2 linked regions of the Mumia flava genome follow. The protein of the gene in region 1 interacts with the protein of each later gene in a pairwise test. Links are inferred from orthologs where the notes say so. Each region holds a gene or a part of one and is shown on either strand. Other genes may lie near its edges. The genes, in order: eno and rpe.

What was found.
Region 2: the proteins of eno (region 1) and rpe interact in binary tests that used the Escherichia coli proteins (3 or more experiments, as listed by UniProt). The link is inferred for Mumia flava from one-to-one orthologs.

What each region holds. Positions count from the first base shown.
Region 1 is NZ_PGEZ01000001.1:1,107,434-1,110,654, reverse strand. What follows is about bases 267-3,176. They hold eno (phosphopyruvate hydratase), read left to right. Parts: upstream 267-1,037; coding sequence 1,038-2,315; downstream 2,316-3,176. Other genes in these bases: CLV56_RS05250 (DUF501 domain-containing protein), read left to right, coding at 3,019-3,176; CLV56_RS05255 (FtsB family cell division protein), read left to right, coding at 2,478-2,915; CLV56_RS21185 (nucleoside triphosphate pyrophosphohydrolase), read left to right, coding at 267-943. Outside these bases: CLV56_RS05270 (hypothetical protein), read left to right, coding at 1-32; more of CLV56_RS21185, read left to right, coding at 29-266; more of CLV56_RS05250, read left to right, coding at 3,177-3,221. UniProt on the Escherichia coli protein: Catalyzes the reversible conversion of 2-phosphoglycerate (2-PG) into phosphoenolpyruvate (PEP). It is essential for the degradation of carbohydrates via glycolysis.
Region 2 is NZ_PGEZ01000001.1:29,850-33,133, reverse strand. Bases 193-3,165 are described here. They hold rpe (ribulose-phosphate 3-epimerase), read left to right. Parts: upstream 193-1,329; coding sequence 1,330-2,001; downstream 2,002-3,165. Other genes in these bases: ribD (bifunctional diaminohydroxyphosphoribosylaminopyrimidine deaminase/5-amino-6-(5-phosphoribosylamino)uracil reductase RibD), read left to right, coding at 2,321-3,165; CLV56_RS00180 (RsmB/NOP family class I SAM-dependent RNA methyltransferase), read left to right, coding at 193-1,172. Also shown: more of CLV56_RS00180, read left to right, coding at 1-192; more of ribD, read left to right, coding at 3,166-3,284. UniProt on the Escherichia coli protein: Catalyzes the reversible epimerization of D-ribulose 5-phosphate to D-xylulose 5-phosphate.

The sequences.
Region 1 (3,221 bases):
AGCCGTGCCAGGGTGTGGAGCCGACTGAGTGAAGATCCTCGTCACCAGCCCACGGGTCGCTCCGGGCCTGCTGACGTACGCCGCCTGGCGGGCACTGGACGCCGCGACCGACGTGGTCGCGATCGACGAGGACGACCCCACGTACCAGGCCCTGGTGGCGGCCGGGCTGCCCGTCCGGGTCGTGACGGATCCGCTCGTCGCGCAGCCGGACACGGGCGGTGACGCAGGCACCGTGTGGCTGGCGCCGGCCGGGGACGTCGACTGGGCCCGCGACCTCGCGTCCCGCCTGGTCGCCTCCGGAACGCAGACCGACGAGATCGAGGTCGTCTTCGGCTCGTACGACGTCCCCGGTGCTCGCCTGCTCGACCTCGTCGAGGTGATGGACCGGCTGCGGCTCGAGTGCCCGTGGACCCGCGAGCAGACCCACGCCTCGCTGCAGCAGTACCTGCTCGAGGAGGCGTACGAGGTGCTGGACGCGCTCGACCGCGGCGCGACGGACGAGCTGCGCGAGGAGCTCGGCGACCTGCTGATGCAGGTCGTGTTCCATGCCGCGGTCGCGGCCGGTCGCGGCCCCACGGACGACGGTTGGGACATCGACGACGTCGCCGCCGGGATCGTCGAGAAGCTCGTGCGCCGCAACCCGCACGTCTTCGGGGACGTCGACGTGGCTGACGCCGCGGAGGTCGACGCGAACTGGCAGCGGCTGAAAGCCACCGAGAAGCCTCGCGCCTCGGTGCTCGACGGGATCGCCCCGACGTTGCCCGCGCTCGCGTACGCCGACAAGGTCGTCTCCCGGCTCGAGCGCGACGGGGCGCCCGTCTCCGCCGACGGCGACGCGCTCGCCGACCGGCTGCTCGCTCTGGTGCTGCAGGCGCGGGCCGAGGGCCGCGACGCCGAGCAGGAGCTGAGACGGCGCGTGAACGAGCTCGTCGCGGGCCGCTGAGCCGACCCTTCCCGGCGTGGCGCTGCGCGTCGGTCGGCCGGAACGGGTCCACTAGGGTGGGGACGACACAGCCCGTCCTTCCCAAGGAGTCCTAGTGGCAAGCATCGAAGCTGTCGGAGCACGAGAGATCCTCGACTCACGCGGCAACCCCACCGTCGAGGTCGAGATCGCCCTCGACGACGGGACGATCGCGCGCGCCGACGTGCCGTCGGGTGCCTCGACCGGCCAGTTCGAAGCGGTGGAGCTGCGTGACGGCGGTGACCGGTACGGCGGCAAGGGCGTGCAGCAGGCCGTCGACGCGGTCAACGATACGATCCACCCCGAGATCCTCGGCCTGGACGCCGACGAGCAGCGCTACCTCGACCAGACGCTGATCCGGCTCGACACGACCCCGAACAAGGCCCAGCTCGGCGCGAACGCCATCCTCGGTGTGTCGCTCGCCGCAGCCCGAGCCGCGGCGGACTCGGCCGGCCTGCCGCTGTTCCAGTACGTCGGTGGTCCCAACGCTCACGTGCTCCCGGTCCCGATGATGAACATCCTCAACGGCGGTGCGCACGCCGACACCGGGGTCGACATCCAGGAGTTCATGATCGCCCCGATCGGAGCCGACTCGTTCCGTGAGGCGCTGCGCCAGGGCGTCGAGGTCTACCACGCGCTCAAGTCGGTGCTGAAGAAGGAAGGCCTGGCGACCGGTCTCGGCGACGAGGGCGGTTTCGCCCCCGACCTGGCGAACAACCGTGCCGCGCTCGATCTGATCGCGAAGGCCGTCGAGTCGACCGGTCTGAGCCTCGGCACCGACATCGCGCTCGCGCTCGACGTGGCGGCCTCGGAGTTCCACGGCGACGACGGCTACACGTTCGAAGGCTCGGTCCGCACCTCCGAGGACATGTCGGCGTACTACGCCGAGCTCCTCGACGCGTACCCGATCGTCTCGATCGAGGACCCCCTCGACGAGGAGGACTGGGCCGGCTGGAGCGCGCTGACCGCGTCGCTCGGTGCCCGGACCCAGCTCGTGGGCGACGACCTGTTCGTGACGAACTCCGAGCGGCTCCAGCGCGGGATCGACGAGGCGTCGGCGAACGCGCTCCTGGTCAAGGTCAACCAGATCGGCACCCTGACCGAGACCCTGGACGCCGTCGAGCTGGCGCACCGCAACGGTTTCCGCTGCATGATGAGCCACCGCTCGGGGGAGACCGAGGACACGACGATCGCCGACCTCGCCGTCGCGACGAACTGCGGCCAGATCAAGACCGGCGCACCGGCGCGCTCGGAGCGGGTGGCGAAGTACAACCAGCTGCTCCGGATCGAGGAGCTGCTCGACGACGCCGCGACGTACGCCGGTCGTTCGGCGTTCCCGCGCCACCAGGGCTGAGCGGTGCCGCCGACGTCGCGACGGACCTCGACCAGCCGCCCGGCCAACCGGCCGGCGGGGACTCGGTCGCGTCCGTCCGCGGCGTCGTCGGCGAGGCGCACGGCGCCGGAGCAGCAGTCGGCGTCCGCGCCGGAGCGGCGCACGCCACGGTTGACCCGCCGGATGGCGGTGCTGCTCCTCGTCCTGCTCGTGCTCGCGATCTCGTACGCCTCGAGCCTGAAGGCCTGGCTCCAGCAGCGTGACGCCCTCGCGGCGGCTCATGCCCGGATCGACGCCTCGACCGAGGCGATCGCGGAGCTCGAGAAGCAGAAGGCGCGCTACGACGACCCCGAGTTCGTCGAGCAGCAGGCCCGCTCCCGCTTCGGCTGGGTGATGCCGGGCGAGGTCGGGTTCACCGTGCTCGGGGCCGACGGCGAACCGGTCGGTGACGCCCCGGAGCTCACTGCCCCGACGAGTACCGAGGACGAGGGCGGTCCGGTCTGGTGGAACCGGCTCTGGTCGTCGGTCGAGACCGCGGGGGACGTCCCCGGGACGGAGGACGCGCCCACGACGACGAGCGGATCCGGCGGCGTCGTCAAACCCCAGGACCACGAGGAGTGACGTGAACCCCGGTGCCGAGCCCGGCGACCTGTCCCCCCGCGGCGGTGAGCAGGCCGGCGACGCGAGCGGAGTCGCGCAGGCCGACCTGGACGCCATCGCCGGCATGCTCGGCCGTGCCCCGAGGGGTGTCGTCGCGGTCATGAGTCGATGCCCGTCCGGACACCCGAACGTCGTCAAGACGTTGCCGCGGCTGCCCGACGGGACCCCGTTCCCGACGCTGTACTACGTGGTCTGCGACCGGCTGAACGGCCGGATCGGGACGCTCGAGGCGTCCGGCCTGATGCGCGAGATGAGTGAGCGTCTCGA
Region 2 (3,284 bases), 1.1 Mb from region 1 along the record:
TGATCCTCGACCACCTCGCGCCGAAGGGGATCGACGCGCCGGTGCGCGACGTGCTGCGGCTCGGGACGCACCAGCTGCTCGGGATGAGGGTGCCGAGTCACGCCGCAATCTCGACCAGCGTCGATCTGGTCCGCACGGCGGTGGGCCACCGGCCGGCCGGCTTCGTCAACGCCGTGCTGCGCAAGGTCGACAGGCTCGACGAGGCCGCGTGGGTCGACCGCGTCGCACCGCCGGCCGAGCAGGACCCGATCGGCCGGCTGTCCGTCGAGCACGCACACCCCCGCTGGGTGGTGGAGGCGCTGCGCGACGCCCTCGCGGCCGGTCCGACCGACGGCGACGCGCTGGACGACCTCGCTGCGCTGCTCTCCGCCGACAACGAGCCGCCCCGCGTCACCCTGGTCGCGCGCCCCGGCCTCGCGGACGTCGGCGAGCTGGGGGTCGCGGGAGCCGAGCCCGGACACTGGTCCCCGTACGCCGTGCGGCTGACCGAGGGCGGTGACCCGGCCGCGATCGACGCGGTGCGTGACGGTCGCGCCGGCGTCCAGGACGAGGGCTCGCAGCTGGTGGCGCTGGCGGCGACGTCCGCTGCGCTGGACGGGCCGGACGCACGCTGGCTCGACCTGTGCGCCGGTCCCGGCGGGAAGGCGGCCCTGACGGCCGCGCTGGCCGCGCCGCGAGGCGCCCACCTGGTCGCCAACGAGGTTGCGCCGCACCGTGCCCGGCTGGTCGCGGCGGCGGTCCGGCGGCTGCCCGACGTCGAGGTCGTGACCCACGACGGGCGCACCCTCGAGCTTCCGCCGTTCGACCGGGTCCTGGTCGACGCGCCCTGCACCGGGCTCGGTGCCCTCCGACGGCGCCCGGAGGCTCGGTGGCGCCGTCGTCCCGAGGACGTCGGCGAGCTGGTGCGACTCCAGCGGGCGCTGCTCGTCCGGGCGGTCGAGCTCACCCGGCCCGGGGGAGTGGTCACGTACGCCACCTGCTCGCCGCACCTCGCGGAGACCCGCGGCGTGGTCGAGGACGTGCTCGCCGGGCGAGAGGACGTCACGCTGCTCGACGCCACGGCGGCGCTCCCGCAGGTTCCCGACCTCGCCGGCACCGGACCGTACGTCCAGCTCTGGCCGCACCGGCACGGCACGGACGCCATGTTCGTCGCGCAGCTGCGCCGCCGCTGACCTCGTGCGGTGGCCACTCACGGGCGGCGAGTCGCCGGTGGTGTGGTCGCGAGTCGCGGGTGGTGTGGTCGCGAGTCGCGGGTGGTGTGGTCGCGAGTCGCGGGTGGTGAGGACGCCCGCGCGGGTCGGCGTCGCGGCTCCTCGCTAGCCTGCTCCCATGGGCCTGCGCATCTCGCCGAGCATCCTGTCCGCCGACTTCGCGAACCTCGAGCGCGACGTCCGCCGGATCGACAACGCCGACTGGGTGCACGTCGACGTGATGGACAACCACTTCGTCCCGAACCTCACGCTCGGTCTGCCCGTCCTCGAGGCGATCGCCGGCGTGACCGACACGCCCGTCGATGCCCACCTGATGATCGAGGACCCCGACCGGTGGGCCCCCGCGTACGCCGAGGCGGGCGCGGACAGCGTGACGTTCCACGTGGAGGCCGCGGCGGCTCCGGTCCGCCTGGCCCGCGAGCTGCGCGGCCAGGGCGCACGCGCGTCGATGGCGCTGAAGCCGGCGACGCCGATCGAGCCGTACGAGGACCTGCTCGGCGAGCTCGACATGGTGCTGCTGATGACCGTCGAGCCGGGTTTCGGCGGCCAGGCGTTCCTCGACATCATGCTCCCGAAGATCCGCAGGACCCGTGCGCTGCTGGACAAGCACGGCGGTGACGTCTGGCTCCAGGTCGACGGCGGTGTGTCGGAGTCGACGATCGAGCGGTGCGCCGAAGCGGGTGCGGACACGTTCGTGGCGGGTTCCGCGGTGTTCGGCGCCGACGATCCGTCGGCGATGGTCGACGCGCTCCGGGATCGTGCGGCGGCGGCCGCGCGCCGGCACGTCTGAGGCTCGTCGGTCCGTGGCGCGGACCTGGGTGCCGGGCCGCCGCGGGGCGTCGTACACTCGACAGCGAGAGCAGTGCGTGCTCCGGGGTCGGTGAAATTCCGAGCCGGCGGTGACAGTCCGCGACCCTGACGCCTTCGGGCCGACGGTTGACCTGGTGGAACTCCAGGACCGACGGTGAGAGTCCGGATGGGAGGAACACGCGCCCCTCGCCGATGCCCGGTGTCCGCCGGGCCCGGCGAGCGACGACCTGTCACCCCGGAGCCCGCGTCGATCGACGACGAGAGGGCGAGCGGTGGCGGACCAGCACGAGACCCAGGCGATGCGCCGGGCGCTGCAGGCTGCCCGGGACGCGTGCGTCCGCACGTTCCCGAACCCGCGCGTGGGCTGTGTGCTGCTGTCCTCGGACGGCACCGTGCTCGCCACGGGCGCCCACCGTGGCGCCGGCACCGCCCATGCCGAGGCCGACGCCCTCGCCCGCGCCGGCACGCGCGCCGACGGGTCCACCGCGGTGGTCACGCTCGAGCCGTGCAACCACCAGGGCCGCACGGGACCGTGCAGCGAAGCCCTGGTCGCCGCCGGGGTCCGCCGCGTGGTCTACGGGCAGGCCGACCCGAACCCTCAGGCGGCCGGTGGCGCCGACCGGCTCCGCGCCGCCGGCATCGACGTCGAGACGGGCCTGCTCGCCGACGAGGCCGCCGAGCTCAACCGCGAGTGGACCTTCGCGATCCGTACCGGCCGTCCCTTCGTGACCTGGAAGTACGCCGCGAGCCTCGACGGGCGGAGCGCGGCGGCGGACGGGTCGAGCCGGTGGATCACCTCGCGCGAGTCCCGCGCCGACGTCCAGGCCTTCCGGGCGCGGTGCGACGCGATCCTCGTCGGGACCGGCACCGCGCTCGCCGACGACCCACGGCTGACGCTGCGCGACGACGAGGGCGCGCCGCTGCCGTACGACCAGCAGCCGCTGCGCGTCGTGCTCGGCGAGCGTGACCTGCCGGTCGACGCCCGGCTCAACGACGACACCGCGCCGACGCTGCGGCTTCGCACCCGTGACGTGCCCTCCGCTCTCGCGGAGCTCGGGGCGCGTGAGATCCGGCACGTGTGGCTCGAGGGCGGGCCGCGGCTGGCGGGCGCCTTCGCCGCCCACGGGCTGGTCGACGAGGTCGTCGGGTACGTCGCCCCGCTGCTGCTCGGCCGCGGGGACGCCGCGCTGACCGAAGCCGGCGTCGGCACGGTCGCCGACGCCCACCGCCTGACGATCACCGACGTGACCGTCGTCGGGGCGG